DNA from 3 places in the Streptomyces luteosporeus genome. Region 1 is predicted to be linked to each of the others. Evidence: predicted binding sites of a transcription regulator. Region 1 holds the regulator's gene; each other region holds the start of a gene.
What was found. Region 1 encodes HrcA, which represses chaperone genes, less so after heat shock. Its sites were predicted from a motif close to TTNGCACTCNGNNNNNCNGAGTGCNAA; they were not measured.

Region 1 (9,498 bases):
CTTTCCCTCGGTCGTCCAGGACATGCGGGTGACGCGGCCGAGCGGGTCGACCGCCTCGACCACTCGGCCGAAGGCGTCCCGGCGGACGGTCGTGGCGTGGCCGAGGGGGTCGGTGACGACGAGCGGCAGGCCCGCTCCGTCGCACAGGACCGTGGTGGTGTGCCCGAGGGCGTCGGTGACCGCGGTCAGGTGGCCGGCGTCGTCGTACGCGTAGCGTCTGACCGCCCCCAGGGGGTCGGTGGTGGCCAGGAGGTTGCCGCGCTCGTCGTAGGCGTGCCGCCAGGTGGCGCCGCCCGGCTCGGTGACCTGCAGCGGGCGGCACAGGTCGGCGTCGTACGTGGCGTGGGCCGCCGTGCCGTCGGGCAGCGTCACGCGGCTGAGGTTGCCGGCGTCGTCGTAGGTGTAGCGGGTGGTGCGGCCCAGCGGGTCGGTCACGGCGAGGCGGCGGTCGCCCCTTGGGTCCCATGCGGTGCGGGTGGTGTTGCCGAGCTGGTCGGTCTCCTCGACGACCTGCCCGTCGGTGTTGTGGCGGTAGGTGCGCAGGTGGCCGAGGGAGTCGGCCTCGGTGGTCGTGCGCGTGGTGTCGTCGTAGGCGAAGGTGCCGGAGAGGAAGCCGTCGCTTCCCTCGGTGCGTATGACGCGACCGCGGGCGTCGTAGGTGTAGCTGTACGAGGTGCCGTTGCGGTCGGTCCAGGAGGTTATTCGGCCTTCGGTGTCGTAGGTGAAGTGCAGCGGTTTGCCGCTGGAGTTGGTGACCTCGGTCAGGTTGCCCGACGCGTCGTAGCCGTAGCGCATCAGCAGCGTGCCGCGGCCGGGGGCGTGCGGGTGCTCGTACGGCGACGGTGCTTCGTCCAGCAGACGCAGTGCCGTGATACGTGGTCCTTCGGTGTCGACGGCCACGTAGGCCCCGCCGGAGTGCCGCAGTGCGGTGGGGACGCCGAGTTCGGTGCGCTCGATGTCGATGCGCGTGCCGTTGCGGTCGTGAAGGCTTTCGAGCGGGAGCTGGACGGCACCGGGGGTGTCGGTGGGGGCGGGTGCTCCGAAGGTGCGGACGACTCCCTCGTAGGGATCGGTGACGGTCAGTGTCCCGTCCGGTCGGCCGTCCCACTGCAGCGGCCATCGCGGGCCCTTCACGGGCAGGACCGGCTCCCCCGGCCGGGGCACCGGGTAGACCAGGCGCATGCCGTCCGCGGCGGCGTACACGACGCCCTCGGCGTCCAGTTGGACGCGCTCGTCGAACGTCGAGGCCCACGTCGGTCCGAACCAGCCGCCGGAGCGGTAGGACGACAGGTGGGTGCGCTCGACGGTCAGGGGCAGGGCGCCCGGCAGCCGCAGGTCCGTCTGCGGCAACAGCATCGTGCCGGTGGCGACGTCGATCGGATCCTTGGCGCAGGGGATCTCGGCGGTGGGGCGGGCGGCGGGCGGCAGCTCGACCAGGCCGGGGCGGACGCCCTTGAGGAGGTTGCGGTACCCGCCGGCCAGCTCGGCGTTGCGGGCCAGCACGCCGGCCCCGTGGAACGCGCCTCCGAAGGCACCGCCGTAGATCATGCCGTCCGTCGCCGCGGCATTGATCTCGTCCAGGCTGAAACCGTGCTGCAGACCGGCGGCGATCTTCGCGGGCTGGGCGACCGCCAGGTCGACGGTGACGGCCTCCACCCCGCTGAAGGCGGCCAGGACGAGCGTGGTGGCGACGACCTCGGCGACGGTGGCGGAGATGGCGATGCCCACCGTCGCACCCAGTTCGATGACCGCCGTGGCGCCCGCCGCCGAGGCGGCGGTGCTGAGCCCGAACGTCAGGAAACCCAGGCCGACGCCCGCGAGGATGACGCCGGCCTCGATGCCGATCTTCTTCCAGAGCTTGTCGACGGCGTCGTCGATGGCACGGGCGAGCTCTTCCAGGGCATCGGCCATGCCGTGTGCGGAGGCGGCGACGTCGTCGAGCCAGCCCTTGCCGCCCGAGCCCGAGCCACCACCCGTGTAGCGGCCCCAGAAGACGCGGAACGCCTCGATGCCCTCGCCCTGGTTGTTGCGGATGAGTGCCTGGGCGGTGTTGTTGGTCGCTCCGCGGACGCCCTCGACGGCTCCTGCGAACTCCTTCCAGGCGGCCGCCGCCTTGCGCAGCTTTCCCGGGTCCCCGTCGGGCCAGTGGAGGCCGAGCTTCTCCAGGACCGCCCTGGCCTCCTCGGCGGCGCTCACCGGCCGCCCTTCGTCCCGGCGTCGCCCGGCTTCGCCTTGGTGAACATCCCGGCGACGAGCGCGTCGTTGTCGACATGTCCGTCGGCCATGTCGACCAGGGCCTCGTGGATGCTGACCAGGCCCAGCACCAGGGTGCCGGTCGCCTTCTCGATGTCCTTCTGCCGGCGGGGGTATTCCGTGGCGAACTGCTGGACCGCCTCGTCCTTGCCCCAGGGCTCGCCGAGGTCGTCGAGCGTGCCGATCAGCTTGGTGAGCGCCTCGCTGAGCTTCCGGCCCTGTTCGTGGAAGACGGGCGCCGCGGCCTTGATGTCGGCGGTCTTGATGTCCAGGACCTTGCCGTTGCCGGCGTCGCTCACGGCCGTGCCTCCCCCGCCGAGCGCGCCCGGCTCTCCCAGAGTGGTCAAGAACCACCCAGCTTAGAGATTGGTTCGGACAACATCGATCACGGCCCGTCAGACCGATCACGGCCCGTCAGGTGACCAGGCCCGCCTCCTTGGCCAGGAGGACCGTCGAGAGGCGGTTGTTGGTGCCGAGCTTGCGGTAGATCTTCTCCAGGTGGCGTTTGACCGTGTGGGGGGACAGGGAGAGGCGGCGGGCGATGGCGGCGGCCGTGAGGTCCTCGGCCAGCAGCCCGAGGACGGTCAGTTCGCGGGGGGTCAGGCCGTGGTCGGGGACCGGGAGGGGGGTCTTCGCGCGCAGGCGGCGGAGTTCCCGGGTGTGGCGGTCGGCCGTGACGAGGAGGGGGTGGACGCGGGTGACGAAGGCGAGGTCGTGGTCGGTGAAGTCGCCGTCGCGGGCGACCACGATCGCGCGCACGGGGGCGGTCTCGGTGGCCATGGGGATGCCCAGTTGCTGGGTGGTGCCGTAGTCGCGGCGGGCCTCGGAGTACCACGGGGAGTGGCGCCAGCCGTCGCACAGGTCACCGACGACCACCGGGCGTCTCTCGCCCGCCGCGAGGTACTGGATGAGGGGGTGCTGCTGCAGGATGCGGCGCTGGACCATGTCCTCGACGTGGCGGCCCATGGCCTCGGGGGCCCAGCCCTCGGCGCGGGCGGCGCCGGTGGCGGGGTCGATGCCGGAGAACGTCACCGTGCCACAGCCGAGCGATTCCCGCAGGTGATCGGCGATCAGGTGGCCCAGCCGGTCGGGCTCGGGGTGTTCCAGTACGGCGGCGACGAGGTCGAGCATGTGCTCGTAGTCGCGGGCGTGCAGTCGTGGCATGGCCGGTGTCTTCTCCCTCGGCCCCCGCGCACTGCATGCTACGGGGGCCCGAGAGGTCACCTCAAACCGGCTTGGTCAGGGCCGGGGAAGGACGACCGGGGCCGTGCCGGCGCCGGATCCCCCGTTTCCCCCGTGGACGGTGCCGGCACAAGCCCTTGCCGGGAAAGACGATGCCATGGGCCGGTGGGCACGGCCATGGGAAGAACGTCCCATGGCGATGCCCACGCTCAGGCCCAGCGCCCCGTGCGGCCCAGCAGCAGGGCCGCCGCCGCGGTGCCGGCCGTGGAGGTGCGCAGGACGCTCGGGCCGAGGCGGTACGGGTGGGCGCCCGCGGCGGCGAAGGCGTCGAGCTCCTCAGGCGAGACGCCGCCCTCGGGCCCGACGACCAGGACGATGTCGCCGGTCTGCGGCAGGTCGGCGGTGGCCAGCGCCGTGCTGCCCTCCTCGTGCAGGACGGCCGCGAACGCGGCCCCGGCCAGCAGCTCGGCCACCTGGCGCGTCGTCATCAGGTCGGCGACGTCGGGGAAGCGCAGGCGGCGGGACTGCTTGCCGGCCTCGCGGGCGGTGGCCCGCCACTTGCCGAGCGACTTCAGGCCGCGCTCGCCCTTCCACTGGGTGACGCAGCGGGAGGCCGCCCAGGGGACGACCGCGTCGACGCCGGTCTCGGTCATGGTCTCCACGGCGAGTTCGCCCCGGTCGCCCTTGGGGAGGGCCTGGACGACCGTGATGCGCGGCTGCGGCTCCGGTTCGGAGCGTACGGAGGTGACGGCGACGTCGAGGTGGTCCTTGCCCTCGACGGCGGCCACGGTGCCGTGCACGCCGTTGCCCTGACCGTCCGTCAGGACGATCTCCTCGCCCACGCGCAGCCGGCGCACCGAGACCGCGTGGCGGCCCTCGGGGCCGTCCAGCGGGAAGACGGTGCCGGGGAAGACGCCCGTCAGGGCGTCCTCCTCGACCAGGAAGACCGGCGCTGTCATGACCTACTCGCTCTCTCGTGTTGCTCTCAGTTCCGCGGCCAGCACGGCGACCAGCTCCGCCGCCGGCAGGGTGCGCGCCAGGCGGTGACCCTGGCCGGCCCACAGGTTCAGGGCCCCGGCGTCGCCGGCGGCGGCCGCCGCCCTGCGCAGGGGGGAGGTCAGGTGGTGGACCTGCGGGTACGCGGCGGGAGCGGCCGGGCCGTGCTCCCGAAGGAAACGGTTCACCAGACCCCGGGCGGGACGGCCCGAGAACGCCCGGGTCAACTCGGTGCCGGGGAACGCCGGATCCGTCAGCGCGCTCTTGTGCACCGGGTGCGCCCCCGACTCGGGGCACGGCAGGAACGCCGTACCGAGCTGCGCGGCGCACGCCCCCGCGGCCAGGACGGCGGCAATCTGGCCGCCGCGCATCAGGCCACCGGCGGCGATGACGGGCAGCGGCACGCTCTCCCGGACCTCGGCGAGCAGGGCGAGCAGCCCGGTGCCGGCACCGGGGCGGTCCGCGCGCACGTCGTCGTGGTGGGTGCCCTGATGACCGCCGGCCTCGACGCCCTGGACGCACACCGCGTCCGCGCCGGCGCGGTGTGCGGCACGCGCCTCGGCGGCCGAGGTGACGGTGACGACGGTCGCCGTACCGACCGCGGCGAGGGCGTCCACCGCCGTACGGGAGGGGCACCCGAAAGTGAACGAGACGACGGCGACGGGATCGTCGAGGAGGGCGGCGAACTTGGCGTCGTACCCGTCGTCGGTCGCCTGGTGCGCATCGCCGAGCGCCACGCCGTACGCGGCGGCCTCGGGTGCGATGCGGCGCGCGTACGCGGCCACGGCGCCGGGATCGGCGGCGGGCGGCTGCGGCAGGAAGAGGTTCACCCCGAAGGGGCGGGAGGTCAGGGCGCGCACCTGCCGGATCTCCTCGCGGAGGGCGCCCGGGCTCTTGTAGCCGGCGGCGAGAAAGCCGAGGCCACCGGCGTCGCAGACGGCCGCGGCGAGGGCGGGGGTGGAGGCCCCGCCCGCCATGGGGGCCTGCACGATCGGATGCGCGAGCTGCTCGAACAGTGCGGTCACTCCGGTCGACGAGGGCATGACCTCATCGTGTCACAGCCCGACGTACTGGAGGGGCCGCCCACAGGGCGGCCCCTCGCAGCGCATCAGCTACGGGCTACCGCCCGTTGAACGCGTCCTTCAAGCGCGAGAACAGCCCCTGCTGCCCCGGCTTGCTGTGCCCACCCGGGGGACAACCCCCGGACCCCCGGCCGTGCGCCTACCGCCCGTTGAACGCGTCCTTCAGACGCGAGAACAGCCCCTGCTGCCCCGGCTTGAACTCGCCCGTCGGGCGCTCCTCGCCGCGGATCTTGGCCAGCTGGCGCAGGAGGTCCTCCTGCTGCGGGTCGAGCTTGGTCGGGGTGGTGACCTCGACGTGGACGATCAGGTCGCCCCGGCCGCCGCCGCGCAGGTGGGTGACACCACGGCCGTGCAGCGGGATCGACTGGCCGGACTGGGTGCCCGGGCGGATGTCGATCTCCTCGACGCCGTCGAGCGTCTCCAGCGGCACCTTCGTGCCCAGTGCGGCCGCCGTCATGGGGATGGTGACCGTGCAGTGCAGGTCGTCGCCGCGGCGCTGGAAGACCGGGTGGCGGGTCTCGTGGATCTCCACGTACAGGTCGCCGGCCGGGCCGCCGCCGGGGCCGACCTCGCCCTCGCCGGCGAGCTGGATGCGGGTGCCGTTGTCGACACCGGCCGGGATCTTCACGGTCAGCGTGCGGCGCGAGCGGACGCGGCCGTCGCCGGCGCACTCCGGGCACGGGGTGGGCACGACCGTGCCGAAGCCCTGGCACTGCGGGCAGGGGCGGGAGGTCATGACCTGGCCCAGGAAGGACCGGGTGACCTGCGAGACCTCGCCGCGGCCGCGGCACATGTCACAGGTCTGGGCGGAGGTGCCGGGGGCCGCGCCCTCGCCGCTGCAGGTGGTGCAGACGACGGCGGTGTCGACCTGGATCTCCTTGGTGGTGCCGAAGGCGGCCTCGGTGAGGCTGACCTCCAGGCGGATCATGGCGTCCTGGCCGCGGCGGGTGCGCGAGCGCGGTCCGCGCTGCGAGGCCTGGCCGAAGAAGGCGTCCATGATGTCGGAGAAGTTGCCGAAGCCCGCGCCGAAGCCGGCGCCGGCGCCGGCGCCGCCCGAGGAGGAGAGCGGGTCGCCGCCGAGGTCGTAGACCTGCTTCTTCTGCGGGTCGGAGAGCACCTCGTAGGCGGCGTTGATCTCCTTGAACCGCTCCTGCGTCTTGGGATCCGGATTGACGTCCGGGTGCAGCTCGCGCGCGAGACGGCGGAAGGCCTTCTTGATCTCGTCCTGCGAGGCGTCGCGCCGTACGCCCAGGACCGCGTAGTAGTCCGTGGCCACTTACGACTCCGCCAGGATCTGTCCGACGTAACGTGCCACTGCGCGTACCGCTCCCATCGTTCCGGGGTAGTCCATGCGGGTCGGTCCGACCACGCCGAGTTTGGCGACGGCCTCGTCGCCCGAACCGTAGCCGACGGCGACCACCGATGTGGAGTTCAGCCCTTCGTGGGCATTCTCATGACCGATGCGCACGGTCATCTCCGTGTCCTTGGTCTCACCGAGCAGCTTGAGCAGTACGACCTGCTCCTCCAACGCCTCCAGCACGGGCCGGATCGTCAGCGGGAAATCATGACCGAAACGAGTGAGATTGGCGGTACCGCCGATCATCAGCCGCTCCTCGGTCTCCTCGACCAGTGTCTCCAGCAGGGTCGCGAGGACCGTCGAAACGGTTCCTCGGTCCTCCTGGTCGAAGGAATCGGGCAGGTCCTGCACGAGCGGCGGCACGTCCTTGAAGCGCCGCCCGACGACCCGGCTGTTGAGCCGGGCCCGCAGGTCCGCCAGCGCGGTCTCGCCGACGGGCGCGGGGCAGTCGATCATGCGCTGCTCGACCCGGCCGGTGTTGGTGATCAGCACCAGCATGATGCGGGCCGGGGCCAGCGCGAGCAGCTCCACGTGCCGCACGGTCGAACGGCTCAGCGAGGGGTACTGCACCACGGCGACCTGCCGGGTCAGCTGTGCCAGCAGCCGCACCGTGCGCGCCACCACGTCGTCCAGGTCGACGGCACCGTCCAGGAAGTTCTGGATGGCGCGGCGCTCGGGCGTCGACAGGGGCTTGACCTCGGCCAGCCTGTCGACGAAGAGGCGGTAGCCCTTGTCGGTGGGGATGCGGCCGGCGCTGGTGTGCGGCTGGGCGATGAAGCCCTCGTCCTCCAGCGCGGCCATGTCGTTGCGCACGGTGGCCGGGGAGACCCCCAGCTTGTGCCGCTCGGTCAGTGCCTTGGAGCCGACCGGCTCCTCGGTGCCCACGTAGTCCTGGACGATGGCGCGCAACACCTCGAGCCTGCGTTCGCTCAGCATCGCGCGCACCTCCAGGGTCAGTGGTCCTACCGTCGTACGGGGATCCGCCGGGCCCTTCCGCCCTTGGCACTCAATGGTCACGAGTGCCAGATCCCGTAGGCAAGTGTACGGCCGGGCCCCACGACCGGGGCAAGGGCCGTCCGCGCCCCTTGCCTCCGGACGGGCAACGCTATCGGTCAGCCGCTAGCGTCGCCGTATGGAAACTCACGGGAACGCGGGCGCGGTGGGGGGCGGGGCCGGAGCGCGCTGGGAGCGCCTCGCGCCGGGTGTCGTACGCCGCAGGCTGCCGGGCTGGGACGCGACCGCCGGCGCGGTCGCCGGCAGCGACGGGGTGCTCGTCGTGGACACCGGTTCCTCGCTGCACGAGGGCGTGGAGATCCGGCACGAACTGCAGGAGATCTTCGGCGGCCTGCCCGTGACGCACATCGCACTGACCCACCCGCACTTCGACCACGTCCTGGGCACGGCGGCCTTCTCCGGCGTCCAGGTGTACGCGGCCGTGGGCGCCGGAGAACTCCTCGGCCGCGAACGCAAGGAACTGCGGCACGACGCGGTGCTGCACGGCATGCAGCCGGACCTCGCGGCCGAGGCCGTGGAACTGCTCGTGCTCCCCGGCCACGGCGTCTCCGGACAGGTGGCCCTCGACCTCGGCGGCGGACGCCGGGCGCTGCTGGTCAACATCGGGCCCGGCCACACCGCCCACGACCTGGCGGTGCTGGTGCCCGGGGGCACGGACGCCCCCGACGTGGTCTTCTGCGGCGACCTCGTCGAGGAGTCCGGCGAACCGCAGGCGGGCGCCGACGCCCTCCCCCACGCCTGGCCCGCGGCCCTGGACCGGCTGCTGGCCCTGGGCGGCGAGGACGCGGTGTACGTGCCGGGGCACGGGGCCGTGGTGGACGCGGGCTTCGTACGGCGGCAACGGGACGAGTTGCGGGACCGCTTCTCCGCCGCCTGATCCCCGCTGCCCGATCTGCGCTTCGTGATCCACAATTGCGGCCATGCGCAGCAGAGAGTACGGACCGGCCGACCTGACCCCGCCGTGGAAGCGGAAGGTGCCCGTACCGGAGGTGCCGGCCGAGACGGACCTGGTGGTCGAGGAGGTCACCACCGGGTTCTGCGGGGCGGTGGTGCGGTGCGAGACGACAGCGCAGGGGCCCGTGGTCACGCTGGAGGACCGCTTCGGCAAGTGCCGGGCCTTTCCCATGGAACCGCGCGGCTTCCTGCTGGAGGGGCGCGTCGTCACGCTCGTACGCCCCGCTGCCGCGGCCCCGGCCGCGCCCGCCCGCACCGCATCCGGCTCCCTCGCCGTCCCCGGCGCCCGGGCGCGCGTCGCACGCGCCGGGCGCATCTACGTCGAGGGCCGGCACGACGCGGAACTCGTCGAACGGGTCTGGGGCGACGACCTGCGCATCGAGGGCGTGGTCGTGGAGTACCTGGAGGGCATCGACGACCTGCCCGACGTCGTCCGCTCCTTCGGCCCCGGGCCCGACGCGCGCCTGGGCGTGCTGGTGGACCACCTGGTGCCGGGCACGAAGGAATCACGGATCGCGGCGTCGGTCGCGGACGAGAACGTCCTGATCGTCGGCCATCCGTACATCGACGTGTGGGAGGCGGTGAAGCCGGCGTCGGTGGGGATCGCCGGATGGCCGCGGGTGCCGCGCGGGGAGGACTGGAAGACGGGCGTGTGCCGGG
Region 2 (9,498 bases), on a different contig from region 1:
CGGGTGTGGTGGAGCTGCTGACGGCGCTGGCCGACAAGCTCGGCTGAGCGGGCTGCGGGGGGGCGAAGCCCCCCGCAAACACCTACCGCCGCAGTGCTGCCAGTTGGTCGGTGAACCAGCGGGCCGGGGGGAGGGCGGTCGCCGCGGAGGAGAGGCGTTTGGTGCGCTCCGCGCGCTCGGCCGGGTCCATCAGCAGGGCCATGTGCAGGGCGCGTGCCGTCGCCTCCACGTCGTACGGGTTCACCACGAGCGCGTCGTCGCCCAGTTCCGCCGCGGCGCCGGCCTCGCGGGAGAGCACGAGGGCGCAGCCGCGGTCGGAGACGAGGGGGACCTCCTTCGCGACGAGGTTCATGCCGTCGCGGATGGGGTTGACCAGGGCGACGTCGGCGATGCGGTAGGCGGCGAGGGAGCGCGCGAAGTCGTCCTTGACCTGCAGGGAGACCGGTTGCCAGGAGTCCGTGCCGAAGGTTGCGTTGATCTCCTGGGCGACGCGCTGGACCTCGTCCGTGTAGTCGCGGTAGACCTTCAGGTCCTGCCGGGAGGGGTAGGCGAAGGCGAGGTGGACGACGCGGCCGCGCCACTGGGGGTGGTCCTCCAGCAGGCGCCGGTAGGCGTGCAGGCCGCGCACGATGTTCTTGGACAGCTCCGTGCGGTCGACGCGCAGGACGATGCTGCGGTCGGGGCCGATCTGCTCGCGCAGCCGGCCGATCCACTCCTCGACGTCCGGCCGGTGCGCGCGGGCGCGCAGGAACTCGGCGTCGGCGCCGAGCCCGTGCACGCCGAGCCGGGTGGTGCGGCCCTCGAAGCGGACGGCCGCGGCGGTGCCGTCCTCCTCGGGCAGGATCTCCGCTCCGGGCAGCACGCTCGCGCAGCAGGCGGCGAAGGACTCGGCCCAGCGGCGGGTGAGGAAGGCCGCCCGGTCGCCGCCGAGCATGCCGCGCAGCACCTGTTCGGCGATGTCGTCGGGCAGCAGGCGGTAGTAGTCGGGCGGGGCCCACGGAGTGTGGGAGAAGTGGCCGATGCGCAGGTCGGGGCGGCGGGCGCGGAGCAGCCCGGGCACGAGGGTGAGGTGGTAGTCCTGGACGAGGACGCCGGCGCCCTCGGCGGCCTCCTCGGCGACGGCGTCGGCGAAGGCGGTGTTGTACGCCTCGTACTGGGCCCACTGCTCGCGGAAGCCGCTGTCGAAGGAGGGTTCGAGCGGGGTCTGCCAGAGCATGTGGTGCAGGAACCACAGGACGGAGTTGGCCACGCCGTTGTAGGCGGCGGCGAAGGTGGCGGAGGGGATGTCGAGCATCCGCACCGGCTGGTCGCCGGTGTCGGCGGCGTCCAGCCGCCGCCCGGCGCGCCGGGCGGCGAGCCGGTCGCCCTCGCCGAGGGCCGCGCAGACCCACACCGCCCCGGCGTCCGGGCCGATCGCGCTGAGCCCCGAGACCAGCCCGCCGCCGCCGCGGCCCGCATGCAGCGTGCCGTCCTCGCCGAGCCGGTAGGAGACCGGGCCGCGGTTGGAGGCGACCACGATGGGCGCCGTGCCGGGGGCGGTGTGGGTGTGCTCAACGACCATGTCGCCAGCCTTGCCCCGGGGGGAACCGCTCAAACGTACGCTTACGCGGCATGCCGGCGGGCGTACTCCGGGATTTCGGCCATCGGGGGGCGTTCCTCCGTGTCGACCGGGTAGGTCCGCGGGACGAAACCTTCCGCCGTTCGCTCGAACTGGGTCAGCGCGGGCCGGACGAGGTGGCCGCGGGCCAGCCGCAGCTGCGCCGTGCGGTAGATGGTCGCCGCCATCCGGCCGAGCGCGCGGCCGTCCTGGTGGCGGTGCTTGCGCTCGCCGACGTCGACCTGGGCGAGGGCGTCCAGGCCCACGGTGTGCAGCGCGTCGACGAGCAGGCCGAGCTCCACGCCGTACCCGACGGGGAAGGGCAGCCGCTCCAGCAGCGAGCGGCGGGCCGCGTACTCGCCGCCCAGCGGCTGGACGAAGCCGGCCAGCTGCGGCCAGTGCAGGTTCAGCAGCGGGCGGGCGACCAGCTCGGTGACCCGGCCGCCCTGGCCGGGGGCCTCGCCGAGGGGACGGTCGTACATCCCCTTGACGAACTGCACCTCCGGGTCGGTCAGCAGCGGGCCGACGATGCCGGAGACGAACGTGGCCGAGAAGTCCCGCAGGTCGGCGTCGACGAAGCACACCACGTCGCCGGTGGTGACCAGCAGCGAGCGCCACAGGACCTCGCCCTTGCCGGGCAGCGCCGGGATGCGCGGCAGCACCTCGTCGCGGTGCACCACGCGCGCCCCGGCGGCCGCCGCCTCCGCCGCCGTACGGTCGGTGGAGCCGGAATCCAGCACCACCAGCTCGTCCACCAGCGGGACGGCGTCCGTCATCAGCTCGCGGCGGATCGTCGCCGCTATGGCGCCGACCGTGGCCTCCTCGTTCAGCGCCGGCAGTACGACGCTGACCGTGGTGCCCGAGCCGCGTTTGGCAGCGAGAAGCCGGTCGAGCGGACGATCGGCTGCGGACCAGGACCGCTGGGCCAGCCAGCGCTCCACCTCATCCAGCACGTGTAGGACTCCCTGCTGTGCATCGTCTCGATGGTCGCCGATGCGCCCGTGCGACGCATCTCGCGGTTCGGACGGCCCTCTGCTGCGGCCACCCCTTCCGTTACAGTCTGAACAACGCGGACGGCCGTCCTATGTCGGGGTCGTTCCGCGCACAAACGCCTGGGTCCGCCCAGCGCCATACCGCTCATCCAGAGGGGCAGAGGGACACGGCCCGATGAAGCCCCGGCAACCCTCCAGCCGGTCTTTCGTCCGCAACGGACGCGAGGCTCCCGGCGGGGAAGGTGCCAATTCCGTCTCGTGGCGAGGTGCGCCGCGAGGAAGATGAGGAGAAAGGGCCTCGCCTCCATGGCCGTCGAAGCCGTTGAAAGCCGTACCACTGCATCTTCTTCCGGGTCCGCTTTCGGGTCCGCCTTCGGACCCGCCGTCGCGCTCTCCTGCCGCGAATGCGGCGAGCGCTCCCCCCTCGGCCCCGTCTTCGCCTGCGCCTCCTGCTTCGGACCGCTGGAAGTGGCCTACGAGCTGCCCACCGGCGACCCCGAGGAGCTGCGCCGGCGCATCGAGGCCGGCCCCGCCAGCATCTGGCGGTACGCGCCCCTGCTGCCCGTCGCCGCGGACGTCGCCGAACGGCCCAACCTCAACCCCGGCCTCACCAAGCTCGTCAAGGCCGACAACCTCGCCCGCGAACTCGGCGTGACCGGCGGCCTGTACGTCAAGGACGACTCCGGCAACCCCACGCACTCCTTCAAGGACCGCGTCGTCGCCGTCGCCGTCGAGGCGGCGCGCACCTTCGGCTTCACCACCCTGTCCTGCTCCTCCACCGGCAACCTCGCCGGCGCCGTCGGCGCGGCCGCGGCCCGCGCGGGCCTGCGCTCGTGCGTGTTCATCCCGCACGACCTGGAGGCCGGCAAGGTCGTCATGGCCGCGGTCTACGGCGGCGACCTCGTCGGCATCGAGGGCACGTACGACGACGTCAACCGCTTCTGCTCCGAGCTCATCGGCGACCCGCTCGGCGAGGGCTGGGGCTTCGTCAACGTCAACCTCCGCCCGTACTACGCGGAGGGCTCCAAGACCCTCGCGTACGAGATCTGCGAGCAGCTCGGCTGGCGGCTGCCGGACCAGATCGTCGTACCGGTCGCCTCCGGCTCCCAGCTGACGAAGATCGACAAGGGGCTCCGGGAGCTGGTCGCCCTCGGGCTCGTCGAGGACCGGCCGTACAAGATCTTCGGCGCCCAGGCCGAGGGCTGCGCCCCGGTCTCGGCCGCCTTCAAGGCGGGCCACGAGGTGGTGCGGCCGGTACGGCCGGACACCATCGCCAAGTCCCTGGCGATCGGCAACCCGGCCGACGGGATCTACGTGCTCGACATCGCCCGGCGCACCGGCGGCGGCGTGGAGGACGTCGACGACGCGGCGGTCGTCGACGCGATCCGGCTGCTCGCCCGGACGGAGGGCATCTTCGCCGAGACCGCGGGCGGGGTCACGGTGGGCGTGACGCGCAAGCTGCTCGCGAGCGGCGCGCTGGACCCGGAGCTGACCACGGTCGTGCTCAACACGGGGGACGGGCTCAAGACGCTCGACGCGGTCGCGGCGGGGCCGACGGCCACGATCCGCCCGACGCTCGACGCCTTCCGCGCGGCGGGCCTGCAGGGCCGGTAGTTCCCGCAGGGGCCCTTCGCCCGAACGGGCGTCCCCCTTCTCTCACACCTCACACCTCACACCTCACACCTCACCCGACGCACAGAAGGCCGAGGCATACCCATGAGCGTCACCGTCCGCATCCCCACCATCCTGCGCACCTACACCGCCGGGCAGGCGGAGGTCGCCGCCGAGGGCGCCACCCTCGGCGAGGTGATCGCCTCCCTGGAGGCGAACCACCCCGGCATCGCCGCCCGGGTGCTCGACGACGCCGGCAAGCTGCGGCGCTTCGTGAACGTCTACGTGAACGACGACGACGTCCGCTTCGAGGACGGCCTGGGCACGGCCACGCCCGACGGGGCCGGCGTCTCGATCGTCCCGGCCGTCGCGGGCGGCTGAGCCGGCCCCGCGCGAGCACGCTCGGCGAGCAGTCGGAATCGCCCCGTCCGCAAAACGGACGAGGCGATTCCGCCTGTTGAAGCGCGCTACAGTTGGGGCGTTCCCCCTCTGGCGTCACTGCCGAGTGCGTACGAGAACCCGTCAAGTTGTGCCCATTGCGAGGATGCGATTTGCCGGGTTGGTGGCGTTTTGCCCGGCCCGACTTGCCCGGGAAGCTGTGGAAATCGGTACGAATAACCGATCGGCCGCCGCCGGATTTCTCGTCCGAGTGACCTGTTGCAGACGGCATCCGTGCAGATACATTCAGCCGCGGTCGACGCGTTCCGGCGCACACCCCCACCCTGTCTGGGGGTGAGGTCTGACCCGGGTCCGCGAAGTGCGGTCCTGTGCAAGGGCCAGTAATAGGGGAGTTAGGCATGGCTCAGGGCACCGTCAAGTGGTTCAACGCGGAGAAGGGGTACGGCTTCATCGCGGTCGACGGTGGTGCGGATGTATTCGTCCACTACAGCGCGATCCAGATGGACGGTTACCGCACCCTCGAGGAGGGGCAGCGGGTCGAGTTCGAGATCTCGCAGGGCCAGAAGGGGCCGCAGGCGGACATGGTCAAGGTGACCGCCTGATCGGTGCGCATCGACCACCGGCGCACTCAAGCTCACTGAAGCTCGCCGAGGGGCCCGCGTCTGACCGACGCGGGCCCCTCGCGTGTTTGCGGGCACCCTTGGGCACCACGTGTGACCGGAGGCCCGGCGGGGCAGGCTGCACCGGTAGGGCGGCCTTGCACTCTCAGGGTGCGAGTGCTAATCATTGGGCTTAGCACTCTCCAGGTGAGAGTGACAGATTTGGACCGTCGGTGAGGTCGCGGGCCAAGCGGGGCAAGGAACCGCGGGGCAAGCAGGCCGTCCGTCGCGGGCGCCAGCGCGGTCCGGAGCAATCCACCCCGTCCTGGGAGGACCACTTCACATGGCCAAGATCATCGCGTTCGACGAGGAGGCACGGCGCGGTCTCGAGCGCGGGATGAACCAGCTCGCCGACGCCGTCAAGGTCACCCTCGGCCCCAAGGGCCGGAACGTCGTCCTCGAGAAGAAGTGGGGCGCCCCCACGATCACCAACGATGGTGTGTCCATCGCCAAGGAGATCGAGCTCGAGGACCCGTACGAGAAGATCGGCGCCGAGCTGGTCAAGGAGGTCGCGAAGAAGACGGACGACGTCGCCGGTGACGGCACGACGACCGCGACCGTCCTCGCCCAGGCGCTGGTCCGCGAGGGTCTGCGCAACGTGGCCGCCGGTGCCAACCCGATGGCCCTCAAGCGCGGTATCGAGAAGGCCGTCGAGGCCGTCTCCGCCGCCCTGCTCGAGCAGGCCAAGGACGTGGAGACCAAGGAGCAGATCGCCTCCACCGCCTCCATCTCCGCCGCCGACACCCAGATCGGCGAGCTCATCGCCGAGGCGATGGACAAGGTCGGCAAGGAAGGCGTCATCACCGTCGAGGAGTCCAACACCTTCGGCCTGGAGCTCGAGCTCACCGAGGGCATGCGCTTCGACAAGGGCTACATCTCGGCGTACTTCGCGACCGACATGGAGCGCATGGAGGCCGCCCTCGAGGACCCCTACATCCTCATCGCCAACTCCAAGATCTCCTCGGTCAAGGACCTGCTCCCGCTGCTGGAGAAGGTCATGCAGTCGGGCAAGCCGCTGCTGATCATCGCCGAGGACGTCGAGGGCGAGGCGCTGTCGACCCTGGTCGTCAACAAGATCCGCGGCACCTTCAAGTCCGTCGCCGTCAAGGCCCCGGGCTTCGGCGACCGCCGCAAGGCCATGCTCGGCGACATCGCCATCCTCACCGGTGGCACGGTCATCTCCGAGGAGGTCGGCCTCAAGCTGGAGAACGCCGGTCTCGACCTGCTCGGCCGCGCCCGCAAGGTCGTCATCACCAAGGACGAGACGACCATCGTCGACGGTGCCGGTGACAGCGACCAGGTCCAGGGCCGCGTCAACCAGATCCGCGCCGAGATCGAGAACAGCGACTCCGACTACGACCGCGAGAAGCTGCAGGAGCGCCTGGCGAAGCTGGCCGGCGGCGTGGCCGTCATCAAGGCCGGTGCCGCCACCGAGGTGGAGCTCAAGGAGCGCAAGCACCGCATCGAGGACGCCGTCCGCAACGCCAAGGCCGCCGTCGAGGAGGGCATCGTCGCCGGTGGTGGCGTGGCCCTGCTGCAGGCGTCCGCCGTCTTCGAGAAGCTGGAGCTCGAGGGCGACGAGGCCACCGGTGCCGCCGCCGTCAAGGCCGCCCTGGAGGCCCCGCTCAAGCAGATCGCCGTCAACGGTGGTCTCGAGGGCGGCGTCGTCGTGGAGAAGGTGCGCAACCTGGCCATCGGCCACGGTCTGAACGCCGCCACGGGCGAGTACGTCGACATGATCGCCGAGGGCATCATCGACCCGGCGAAGGTCACCCGCTCCGCCCTGCAGAACGCCGCGTCCATCGCCGCGCTGTTCCTGACCACCGAGGCCGTCATCGCCGACAAGCCGGAGAAGGCCGCCGCGGCCGCTCCGGGCGGCATGCCGGGCGGTGACATGGACTTCTGATCGACCGCACCGGTTGATCGACCGTCCTGATCGCCGGGGCGGCACCCCTCTCCCAGGGGGTGCCGCCCCGGCGGCGTTTTCGCCCGCCGCGGCCCGCCCGGGCCCGTACCGTGTGGAGGCACACGGAACGTGAGCGAGGGGGCGGGGCGTGCACAACGACATATCCGGCGGCGTCTTCTTCAACACCGTCGTCCAGGGCCAGAACGTCACCCTCCAGCTGCCCCGTGAACTGCCGCCCCACCTCACCGGCATGCCCGATCCGTCGCCGGCCTTCACCGGCCGCGGCGCCGACCTCGCCTTCCTCAAGGACGTCCTGCGCCCGCGCCCGCCCGGCGACGGCGCGCCCCGCGTGTGCTCCGTGGCCGGACTGCCCGGCGTCGGCAAGACCGAACTCGTCCGGCAGGCCGCCTGGTACGCCTGGCGCGAGCAGGACTGGTTCCCCGGCGGCGTCCTGTTCATTGACCTCTTCGGCTACGACGCGGAGCGCCGGCTCACCCCCGAACGTGCCCTCGGCTCCCTGCTGCGTGCCCTCGGCGTCACCGACGAACACCTCCCGGCCGACCTGCAGGACCGCGCCCGCCTGTACCGCTCGGTGCTCGCCGCCTACGCCGACCAGGGACGCCGGCTCCTCGTCGTCCTCGACAACGCCGGCAGCAGCGACCAGGCCCGGCCGCTGCTCTCCGGCGACCCGCGCATCCCCGTCCTCGTCACCTCCCGCCACACCCTGACCGGCCTCGGCGCCCGGCTGTACGACCTGTCCGTCCTGGACGAGACCGCAGCCGTGGACCTGCTGGCCGGCGCCGTGCGCCAGGCCCGCGGCGAGGACGACACCCGCGTCGCCGACGACCCCGGCGCCGCCGCCCGCCTCGCCCGGCTGTGCGGCCACCTGCCCCTCGCCCTGCGGATCGTTGCCGCCCTGCTCGCCGAACTGCCCAGCCGCCCACTGGCCTCCATGGCCGGCGCCCTGGAGGACGGCCGCAGCAGACTCGAGCGCCTGACCAGCGAGGACGCCACCGTCCGGGCGGCCTTCGCGCTCTCCTACGCGCACCTGCGCCCCGACCAGGCCCGCCTCTTCCGGCTGCTGTCCCTCAACCCCGGCCCCGACCTGTCCACCGAGGCCGCCGCGCGCCTCGCCGACACCGACCCCCACGCCGCCGAGGAGCTGCTGCGCGCCCTCGCCCGCGGCCACCTGCTGGAGGCGGGCGCGACGTACGGGCGCTGGCGCATGCACGACCTGATGCGGCTGTACGCCGCCGAACTGGGCGAGGCCCACGGCACCGAGGACGCCGCGGCCCGGGCCCTCGAACGGCTCCTGCAGCACTACGTCACCACCGCCCGGGCCGCCGCCGGCCACCTGGCCCACGACAGCGAGCCGCACCCCCTCTTCCCCACCCGCAACCAGGCCCTGACCTGGCTCGACGACGAGCGCATCAACCTCATCGCGGTCGCGACGACCGCTGGTGCCCTCGGCGCGTCCCCAGTGCCCCTGATGCTGTTCGAGTCACTCGGCGAGTACTTCTCCCTGCGGCGCCACTTCGACGACTGGCTGGGCCTGGGCGCCGTGGCCATGTCGGCGGCCCGGGCCATGGAATGGCCGCTCGCCCTCGCCGGAGTGCTCAACAACATCAGCGTGCCGATGCGCCACCTGCGACGGTTCGAGGAGGCGGTCTCGCTCATCGAGCTCGCCGCGGACCTGTACCGGCAGATCGACGATCGCAGCGGCGAGGCCGGCGCCCTGAGCAACCTCGGGCTGGTGCTCGGCGAGACGCGCCGCTTCGACGAGGCGATCACCGTCCTCGAGAAGGCCATCGCCATCCACCGCGAGACCGGCGAACTGCGCAGCGAGGGCATCGCGCTGACCAACCTCGGCCTCGTCCTGCAGGACCTGCGACGCTTCCCCGAGGCCATCGAGGTCCACCGCCGGGACGCCGCCATCTGCGCGCGCATCGGCGACCGCCGCGGGGAGGCCCTGGCCCTGAACAACCTCGGCGCGGTCCTGCGCCACGAGGGCCTGCTCGACGAGGCCGCCGAGGCCCTCATCCGGGCCCAGGGCATCCTGCACGAACTGGGCGACGTCCACGGCGAGGCCCAGACGCTCACCAACCTCGGCCTCGTCCGCTCCCGGCAGGGGCGTTCCGAGGAGTCCCTGGACGCCCAGCGCCGGGCCGTCGAGGCCTTCCGCGCCTGCCACGCACCCCACAGCGAGGCCAACGCACTGGGCAACCTCGGACTGTCCCTGATCAGGGCCGGTCGCAACGAGGAGGCGCTCGCCCCGCTGGAAGAGGCCGTCGTCCGCTACCGCGAGCTCGCCGACCGCAACGCCGAGGGCAGGAT
Region 3 (9,498 bases), on a different contig from region 1:
CCGTCGTCACGTCAGCCATGGGTTCTCCTTCGAGGGGTCTCGCGACCGGTGGGGCCTTTCGGCCGGTGGGTCTTTCGGCGACGGCGCCCACCATAAGCATCAAGCTCGAATCATTCAAGCTATAAATATGTTGGCTTGATGCACTTGGTAGGCTGGCGGTATGACGACGTCACCGGAGTCGCAGGCCATCGCCGAGCGGCAGCTGTGCGGTCTGGTGAACGGGCTGGCCCAGCGGATCGCGGACCACGTACGGGAGCGCGCCGCCGTCCTGGGGCTCACCGCGCCCCAGGCCACCGCTCTGCGGGAGATGACCGGGCCGATGACCATGCGGGAGCTCGCCGAACGGATGTGCTGCGAGCCCTCCAACGCCACCTTCGTCGTCGACAAGCTGGAGAAGCAGAACCTCGTCGAACGCCGTCCGCACCCCGTCGACCGCCGCGCGAAGCACCTCGTCCTCACCGCCGAGGGCACCGCACTGCGCGAACGCCTCCGCGCACTCCTCGCCGAGGGCTCCCCGCTGGCCGGCCTCTCGCCCGAGGAGCAGGGCGTCCTGCACGGCCTGCTGGAGCGGGCCATCACTTCGGATCGCGGTTGAACTTCGCCGTCGACCAGAAGTAGCCGAGCACGGTCAGGGCCAGGCACCAGGCGGCGGCCAGCCATCCGTTGTTGCCGATCCCGCCGCCGAGCAGCAGCCCCCGCAGGGTTTCGATGGCCGGCGTGAACGGCTGGTACTCGGCGAACGGCCGGAACCAGCCGGGCATCGCGTCGACCGGGACGAAGGCACTGGACAGCAGCGGCAGCAGGATCATCGGCAGCGCGTTGTTGCTGGCGGCCTCGGCGTTCGGGCTGATCAGGCCCATGCCGACCGCGATCCAGGTGAGTGCCAGGGCGAAGAGGACGAGAAGCCCGAACGCCGCCAGCCACTCAAGGACGCCGGCGTGATGGGACCGGAAGCCGATGGCCACGGCGACGGCGCCGACGAGGACCACGCTGAGGACCGACTGCAGCACGCTGCCGGCGACGTGCCCGACGAGCACCGCACCGCGGTGGATCGGCATCGTGCGGAAGCGGGCGATGACGCCCTCGGTCATGTCGTTGGAGACGGACACCGCGGTCCCGACGACGGTGCCGCCGATGGTCATCAGCAGGATGCCGGGGACGAGATAGGCGATGTACGCGGAGCGGTTCGCGCCGCCGCCACCGATGCCCGCGCTCATCACGTCCCCGAAGACGTAGACGAAGAGCAACAGCAGCATGATCGGGGTGAGCAGCAGGTTCAGGGTCATGGACGGGTAGCGCCGGGCGTGCAGGAGGTTGCGCCGCAGCATCGTGGACGAGTCGCGCACGGCGAGGGAGAGAGAGCTCATCGGACGGTCTCCTCGGACGGGTGGGGGACGCCGGCGCCGCCGGTCAGGGCGAAGAACACGTCGTCGAGGTCGGGGGTGTGCACGGTCAGCTCGTCCGCCTGGACGCCGGCCGCGTCCAGCCAGTCGAGGATCGAGCGCAGCTCGCGCTGGCTGCCGTCGCTGGGGATCCGGAGGCTGAGGGCCTCGTCGTCGCGGGCGGCCTCGCGCAGGGCGAGGGCGGCGCAGCGGTACGCGGCCGGGTCGGTGAAGCGGAGGCGGACGTGCCCGCCGGGGACGAGCCGCTTGAGCTCCCCGGCGGTGCCCTCGGCGGCGATCCGGCCGTCGTGGAGCACCGCGATGCGGTCGGCGAGGTCGTCGGCCTCGTCCAGGTACTGCGTGGTGAGGAAGACGGTGACGCCGCCGGCGACCAGCTCGCGGACGATGCCCCACATGGTGTGGCGGGAGCGCGGGTCGAGGCCGGTGGTCGGCTCGTCGAGGAAGATGATGCGCGGGTCGCCGACGAGCGTCATGGCGATGTCGAGGCGGCGCCTCATGCCGCCGGAGTAGGTGGAGGCCGGCTTCTTCGCGGCGTCGGCGAGGTCGAAGCGCTCCAGCAGTTCGGCGGCGGTGCGGCGGCCCTCGCGGCGGGAGAGGTGGTGCAGGTCCGCCATGAGCAGCATGTTCTCCTCGCCGGTGATCAGGTTGTCGACGGCGGAGAACTGGCCGGTGACGCCGATGGCGGCGCGGACCGCCTGGGACTCGGTGGCGAGGTCGTGGCCGGCGATGCGGGCCTGCCCGCCGTCGGCGGTGACGAGGGTGGACAGGATCTTGACGGCGGTGGTCTTGCCGGCGCCGTTCGGGCCGAGCAGCGCGAAGACGCTGCCCGCCGGGACGTGCAGGTCGATCCCGTCGAGGACGAGCTTGTCGCCGTAGGACTTGCGCAGGCCGGTGGCGGAGATCGCGGGCGGCATCGCGGAGCGTGTTGAGGTGGGCATGACAGGAGACGGCATGGGTCCTCCCATGTCGAAGGCTGGAGTGGCAGGGGGTGGGGGAGGGGCGGAGGGTCAGACCCGGGCGCGGAGGATGTCGATGTTGCCGTACCGGGTACGGGCGCGGACCTCGACGGTGTCCTCGCTCTTCTCCGGGGCCTCGGACGCGGTGAGCGCGTTGCGCACCTGGCCGGCGCCCGAGCTGACGTCGAGCCAGGCGGCGGTGCCCTCGCGGACGCCGACCTCGATGGCGCCGTAGGCGGTCTCCAACTGGACGGTGCCGCGCCGCACTTCGCCCACGCGGACGGTGCCGTGGGCGGTGGTGGCGGTGACCGAGCCCCCGGCGCGGCGGACGTCGATGTCGCCGTTGGCGTTGCTCACCCGCAGCTCGCCGGTCGCGGTGTCGACGAGCGTGGTGCCGTGCGAGTTCTTCAGGACGGCGGAGCCGTCGACGAAGCCGACGCGCAGGCTGCCGGTGCTGGTGGTGATCTCGGCCGCGCCCTCGATGCGGTCGACGGTGATCGAGCCGTGCGACGCCTTCAGGTGCAGCGGGCCGGTCGTGTCGAGGCGGACGTCGCCGGACGAGGTCTTCACCCGGACCTCGCCGAGCCGGCCCTCGCCGAGCACCTGGGCCCAGGCGCCGGTCATGTCCACGCGCGAGGCCGTGGGCAGTTCCACCGTCACGTCGACGGTGCCGGTGCGGCCGACGAGGTAGCGCGCCTTGGGCGTCCTGACGGTCAGCGCGCCGTTCGCGTACGTGACCTCGGTCTGGTCGGCCGCCCGCACGTCCAGGTCCTTCTTCGGGTCGCGGGGCCGCACCTCGACGACGGTGTCGGGGCGGTCGCTCGCGGCGAAGCGAAGGGAACCGGCCTCCACGTGCGCGGTGACCGAGATCGGTGCAGGAGTGTCGAAAGAAGGCATGGCTGTGCCGTCCTCTTGGGTCGTGGGAGCGTCCCCGCTGGTGGGACGTGGTGTGGGTGGAGCGGGGCGGGTGCGGGTCAGCGCACCCAGCCGGTGATGCTCTGTCCGACGGTGCGCGTCTTCTGCGGCGTACGCGGCCGGGTGCCGCCGTCGACGGCGGCCGACACGGCCCGTACCAGCCAGGCGTTGACCGACAGGCCCTCGCGGCTCGCGGCCTCCTCGGCGCGCGCCTTGAGGTGGGCCGGCAGGCGCAGGTTGACGCGGGCGGTGCCGCCCTCGTCGCCCTCGGCGGGCACGTGCGCCGCCAGCAGATCCGCCGGGGCGGCGGACACCTGCGGGGAGCCCGCGTCGGCCGGCGGCAGAGTGACGACGAAGTCGGGGTCGAGGCCGCGCAGCCGTACGTCGACCGAGCCGGGAGCCAGCTCGCGGGTGATCTCGTCCATCGCGGCGGAGAGCACGTTGAGCATGGTCAGGCGGGTCGCCGACTCCAGGGGGGCGGTCAGCCGCTCCGCCAGCTCACGGGCGTCCTCCCCGCCGGCTTCGGCGGCCACCGCGAGCTCGCGACGGAGGGTGTCGACATACGGGGTGAGGTCCATGACGCCATGATGGCATCATCGTGGCGCCATCCGCAAGCCCCCGTGGTGTCACAGGGGTCGACTTTCGTTGGCGCCCGCGTTGACCTGCGGAAATGTCGGGGAGTCGGGGTGGTGACGGGTGGCGCCAAGGGGTGCCATGTGGCGCCACCTGGTGCCATGTGGCGCCAGGTGGTGCCACCGGTGCCGCCCCGGGCCGCCTGCCTCAGGCCGCCGGCTGTCCCAGCAGCATCACCGGTGCGCCCGCGGCGCGGGTGAGGATGATGACGCAGGAGTGGGGGCCGTCGAGCTTGAGCTTCTTGCGGAGCTCCTCGGGTTCGACGGCGGAGCCGCGCTTCTTGATGACGGCGATGCCGATGCCGCGTTCGCGGACGAGGGCCTTGAGTTTCTTGAGGTTGAAGGGCAGGACGTCCGTGATCTCGTACGCCGTGGCGTACGGGGTCGGGTGCAGTTCGTCGCTGGTGACGTAGGCGATGGTGCCGTCGATCAGGCCGGCGTCGTCGGACAGCGCTGCCGCCACGTCCGCGACGAGGTGGGCGCGGATGACGGCGCCGTCCGGTTCGTAGAGGTAGCGGCCCACGGGGCGCACGGCGGGGTCGGGGAGGTCGGCGCCGGTCAGGTGGGTGCCGGCGGGCAGGAGGGTGGCGCGCCGGGTGCCGGGCCCGGTGCCGAACCACAGGACGGCCTCCTTGACGTCACCGCCGTCGGAGATCCACTCGGCCTCGGCGTCGTCCGGGACGGCCTCGTGGGGGATGCCGGGAGCGATCTTCAGGGCGGCGTGCGGGGCGCTGCGGGCGGCGTCGATCGCCCAGGACAGGGGCGGGGAGTATGCCTCCGGGTCGAAGATGCGGCCGCGGCCGCCGCGGCGGGCGGGGTCGACGAAGACGGCGTCGTAGCCGGAGGTGTCGACGTCGGTGACGTCGGCGCAGCGGACCTCGATGAGGTCGGCGAGGCCGAGGGCCTCGGCGTTGGCGCGGGCGACCGCGGCCGTGAGCGGGTCGCGGTCGACGGCCAGGACGGCGATGCCGGCGCGGGCGAGGGCGATGGCGTCCCCGCCGTTGCCGCAGCACAGGTCGGCGAGGCGGCGTACGCCGAGGGCGGCGAAGCGACGGGCGCGGTGGGCGGCGACGGAGGCGCGGGTGGCCTGTTCGACGCCGTTGGGGGTGAAGAACATGCGGTGCGCGTCGGCCGCGCCGAACTTCGCGACCGCGCGCTGCCGCAGACGGGCCTGCCCGAGGGCGGCGGAGACCAGCTCGGCGCGGTGCTCGCGGCGCAGCCGGGTGGCGGTGGCGAGCTCCCGGGCCGGGTCGTAGTCCCGCAGGTCGTCCAGCAGGCGGCGGCCCTCGTCGGTGAGGAGGGCGGCGAAGACGTCGGCCTCGGGGCTGGTCCCGGGGGCGGTCTCGGCGTTCGGTGCGGGCACGTGCTCCAACGTACCCCGGCGCCATGCGCTGGTCGCGCGCGTGATCGCGGCTGCGGGGACGGCAGAGGACGGCAGGGGCCCGCTGCCCGGGGACTCCCCACTCGCAGTGATCGAACCCGTGGACAAGAATCGTCAGCGTGAGCCCCTTCTTTTCCGGCCGCCGACGTGCCGCCGCCGCTGCTGCCGCTGGTTCTGCCGTTCTGATGCTGATAGCCGGGTGTTCCTCGGCGGGGTCGGGGAGCGCGGCGCGTCCGTCGGGTTCCCCCTCGGCCTCCTCGACTCCCTCGGCTGTCACCGGGACGCCGCACCCGGGGAAGGGCGAGTCGGCGCCCGACGCCGCCGCGTACCGGCGCTGGGGGCTGGAGCGGCCGCTGTCCGCCCCGCCGGCGCCGCCCGCGAAGAAGATCACGGACGGGATGAGGGAGGGGGACGCTCCGAAGATCGTGCAGCGCATCCCCACCCAGGACAAGGTCGTCTTCCTGACCTTCGACGACGGGGCCGAGAAGGATCCGCAGTTCGTGAAGATGGCCAAGGACCTGAAGCTGCCGTTCACGATGTTCCTGACGGACAGCGTCGCCCGCACGGGTCAGGGCTACGGCTACTTCGAGCAGCTGCGCGACGCTCCGGGCGGGGACGTGCGCAACGGCGTGGACAACCACACGATCGACCACCCGAACCTGCGCACCCTGTCGGCGGAGGCGCAGAAGAAGGAGATCTGCACGCAGCAGGAGACGCTGCAGAAACGATTCGGCGAGCGGCCTGCGCTGTTCCGGCCGCCGTACGGCAACTACAACGACGCCACGCTCGCGGCGGCGAGGGCGTGCGGGGTGCGGGCGGTCGTCCTGTGGGAGGCCACGATGCAGATCAACGACATGCGCTACGCGGCGGCGGACGGGCTGCGGCCGGGCGACATCGTGCTGGCGCACTTCCGCGGGCCGCAGGAGCTGAAGGGGACGACGATGACGCAGATGGTCACGAACATGCTGCGCAGCATCGAGCGCCAGGGCTACACGGTGGGCCGCCTGGAGGACTACGTCTGAGGCCGCGCCCGGCGCGCACGGGAGTTGCCCGCCGCCGGGCCGGACGGCTCGCGGTGGCCTTGCCCAGGAGTACACCCACCGCCCGGTGGGTAGGGTGCGGCTCGCCGCAGGCGAATTGGCACTCCGCTTGACCGAGTGCTAACCGCGTCATAGTCTCGGCTCCGTTGGCACTCTCCACCGGCGAGTGCCAAACGCAGCGACGGGCAGGTCCGGCACCCGCGACGACGGATCGACCTGGTCGCCACCTCAGACAGTTAACCCCGTGAGATCTCCGAAGGGGGAGGTCGGATCGTGACGACCGCCAGCTCCAAGGTTGCCATCAAGCCGCTCGAGGACCGCATCGTGGTCCAGCCGCTCGACGCCGAGCAGACCACGGCCTCCGGCCTGGTCATTCCGGACACCGCCAAGGAGAAGCCCCAGGAGGGCGCCGTCCTGGCCGTGGGCCCGGGCCGCTTCGAGAACGGCGAGCGCCTCCCGCTCGACGTGAAGGTCGGCGACGTCGTTCTGTACAGCAAGTACGGCGGCACCGAGGTGAAGTACAACGGCGACGAGTACCTCGTCCTCTCGGCTCGCGACGTGCTCGCGATCATCGAGAAGTAATTCACCAGCAACACGTCTGCGCCCCTGGCTCCCGCGCCCATTCAGCCGGGCGCCCGGGGCGCAGTTCGTTGAGAGATCGCGAGGATACGTAACCCATGGCCAAGACCCTGAAGTTCGACGAGGACGCCCGTCGCGCGCTCGAGCGCGGCGTCAACAAGCTCGCCGACACCGTGAAGGTGACGATCGGCCCCAAGGGCCGCAACGTCGTCATCGACAAGAAGTTCGGCGCCCCGACCATCACCAACGACGGCGTCACCATCGCCCGTGAGGTCGAGCTCGAGGACGCCTACGAGAACCTGGGCGCCCAGCTGGTCAAGGAGGTGGCGACCAAGACCAACGACATCGCGGGTGACGGCACCACCACCGCCACCGTGCTGGCCCAGGCGCTGGTCCGCGAGGGCCTGCGCAACGTCGCCGCCGGCGCCTCCCCGGCCTCCCTGAAGAAGGGCATCGACGCCGCGGTCAAGGCCGTCTCGGACGACCTGCTGGCCACCGCGCGCCCGATCGACGAGAAGTCCGACATCGCCGCCGTCGCCGCGCTGTCCGCCCAGGACAAGCAGGTCGGCGAGCTCATCGCCGAGGCGATGGACAAGGTCGGCAAGGACGGTGTCATCACCGTCGAGGAGTCCAACACCTTCGGTCTGGAGCTCGACTTCACCGAGGGCATGGCGTTCGACAAGGGTTACCTGTCGCCCTACATGGTCACCGACCAGGAGCGCATGGAGGCCGTCCTCGAGGACCCGTACATCCTCATCCACCAGGGCAAGATCTCCTCCATCCAGGACCTGCTCCCGCTGCTGGAGAAGATCATCCAGGGTGGTGGCTCCAAGCCGCTGCTGATCATCGCCGAGGACGTCGAGGGCGAGGCCCTGTCCACGCTGGTCGTCAACAAGATCCGCGGCACGTTCAACGCCGTCGCGGTCAAGGCCCCCGGCTTCGGCGACCGCCGCAAGGCGATGCTGGGCGACATGGCCACCCTCACCGGTGCCACGGTCATCGCCGAGGAGGTCGGCCTCAAGCTCGACCAGGCCGGTCTGGACGTGCTCGGCACGGCCCGCCGCGTGACCGTCACCAAGGACGACACCACCATCGTCGACGGCGGCGGCAACAGCGCGGACGTCGCCGGTCGCGTGGCCCAGATCAAGGCCGAGATCGAGACCACCGACTCCGACTGGGACCGCGAGAAGCTGCAGGAGCGCCTGGCCAAGCTGGCCGGCGGCGTCTGCGTCATCCGCGTGGGCGCGGCCACCGAGGTCGAGCTCAAGGAGAAGAAGCACCGTCTGGAGGACGCCATCTCCGCGACCCGCGCCGCGGTCGAGGAGGGCATCGTCTCCGGTGGTGGCTCCGCCCTGGTCCACGCCGCCAAGGTGCTGGAGGGCGGCCTGGGCAAGGAGGGCGACGAGGCCACCGGTGTCGCCGTCGTCCGCCGCGCCGTCGTCGAGCCGCTGCGCTGGATCGCCGAGAACGCCGGCCTCGAGGGCTACGTCATCACCTCGAAGGTGGCCGAGCTGGAGAAGGGCCACGGCTTCAACGCCGCGACCGGCGAGTACGGCGACCTGGTGAAGGCCGGCGTCATCGACCCGGTCAAGGTCACCCGCTCCGCCCTGGAGAACGCCGCCTCCATCGCCTCCCTGCTGCTGACGACCGAGACCCTGGTCGTCGAGAAGAAGGAAGAGGAGAAGGCGGAGGCCGGCCACGGCCACGGCCACGCCCACTGATCCCTGCGGATCGGATCCGCTCGCGCCGGGGCCCGGCCTCCCTTCGGGGAGGCCGGGCCCCGGCCGCGTTCGCCGGCCTCCGGCTTCCCGGCTCCCGGCGTCTCAGCCCTCGGCCGGCACCTGGCGCTGGAGGTTCACCCCGCCCAGCTGCCGCAGCAGGCCCAGCAGGTCGTAGGTCCACCAGCCCTCGGCGATCCTGCCGTCCTCCAGCCGGAAGACGGTGGTGCCGGCCATCCGCACCTCCTGGCCGGTGGGCTGCAGGCCCATGAAGTCGCCCTGGTGGCTGCCGTGCCAGGTCCAGCGGACGGCGACCCGGTCGCCCTCGGCGAGCTCGTCGTGCAGGTCGAAGCGGAAGTCGAAGGCGTCGCGCCAGTCGGTGACGTTCCGCTTCATCGCCTCGTGGCCGACGATCGGCTCGGCCCTGCCGATGTCATGGTCGCGGTAGCCGTCGGCGAAGAGATCGTCGACGAGCGCGAGGTCGCCGCCGACCGCCACCTCCTCGAAGAACCGCCGCACGGTCGACTTGCCCAGCTGTTCGTCGCGGACGACGTCGAGGTCGGTGAAGGACGGCAGGCCCTCGCAGAGGGAGACGATCTCCTGGAAGACCCGGTCGGTCTCCTGGAGGTTCGAGTTCTCCATCGCCTTCTCGAACGAGGGGAACTCGATGATCTCGATGTAGTGGTCACTGTCGGAGTGGTCCCGGCCGACGACGGAGTGGGTGGCGGTGCGCTTTCCCTCGGTGAGCGCGATCCAGTCGTCCATCAGCCGGTTCATCTTGTCGAAGTGACGGGTCCTGCAGTCGACTACTTGCACGAAAGTCATGGCACGCCTCCCCGGTCCCGGGTGATATGTCCAGGTTAGTCCTGGCGGA

Region 2: groL (chaperonin GroEL) is a predicted target of HrcA. The motif match lies at 5,392-5,418, and genes of this name have one in related genera.
Region 3: groES (co-chaperone GroES) is a predicted target of HrcA. The motif match lies at 6,425-6,451, and genes of this name have one in related genera.

Annotation. Positions count from the first base shown of each region.
Region 1 covers NZ_BAAASL010000007.1:326,089-335,586, forward strand. The annotation lists gene ABD361_RS11770 (DUF6531 domain-containing protein) at 1-2,196, opposite strand, end outside; gene ABD361_RS11775 (hypothetical protein) at 2,193-2,591, opposite strand; gene ABD361_RS11780 (helix-turn-helix transcriptional regulator) at 2,668-3,417, opposite strand; gene ABD361_RS11785 (16S rRNA (uracil(1498)-N(3))-methyltransferase) at 3,645-4,394, opposite strand; gene ABD361_RS11790 (nitronate monooxygenase) at 4,398-5,474, opposite strand; gene dnaJ (molecular chaperone DnaJ) at 5,653-6,789, opposite strand; gene hrcA (heat-inducible transcriptional repressor HrcA) at 6,790-7,806, opposite strand; gene ABD361_RS11805 (MBL fold metallo-hydrolase) at 8,003-8,761, shown strand; gene ABD361_RS11810 (DUF3097 domain-containing protein) at 8,805-9,498, shown strand, end outside.
Region 2 covers NZ_BAAASL010000001.1:156,848-166,345, forward strand. The annotation lists gene otsB (trehalose-phosphatase) at 1-47, shown strand, start outside; gene ABD361_RS00770 (alpha,alpha-trehalose-phosphate synthase (UDP-forming)) at 83-1,561, opposite strand; gene ABD361_RS00775 (glucosyl-3-phosphoglycerate synthase) at 1,603-2,550, opposite strand; SAM riboswitch class I at 2,732-2,878, shown strand; gene thrC (threonine synthase) at 2,896-4,203, shown strand; gene ABD361_RS00785 (ubiquitin-like small modifier protein 1) at 4,306-4,581, shown strand; gene ABD361_RS00790 (cold-shock protein) at 4,998-5,201, shown strand; gene groL (chaperonin GroEL) at 5,542-7,164, shown strand; gene ABD361_RS00800 (ATP-binding protein) at 7,313-9,498, shown strand, end outside.
Region 3 covers NZ_BAAASL010000008.1:166,336-175,833, reverse strand. The annotation lists gene ABD361_RS12580 (MBL fold metallo-hydrolase) at 1-19, opposite strand, end outside; gene ABD361_RS12575 (MarR family winged helix-turn-helix transcriptional regulator) at 161-595, shown strand; gene ABD361_RS12570 (ABC transporter permease) at 576-1,367, opposite strand; gene ABD361_RS12565 (ATP-binding cassette domain-containing protein) at 1,364-2,341, opposite strand; gene ABD361_RS12560 (DUF4097 family beta strand repeat-containing protein) at 2,411-3,256, opposite strand; gene ABD361_RS12555 (hypothetical protein) at 3,334-3,852, opposite strand; gene ABD361_RS12550 (class I SAM-dependent methyltransferase) at 4,055-5,269, opposite strand; gene ABD361_RS12545 (polysaccharide deacetylase family protein) at 5,686-6,309, shown strand; gene groES (co-chaperone GroES) at 6,601-6,909, shown strand; gene groL (chaperonin GroEL) at 7,005-8,627, shown strand; gene ABD361_RS12530 (ester cyclase) at 8,730-9,449, opposite strand.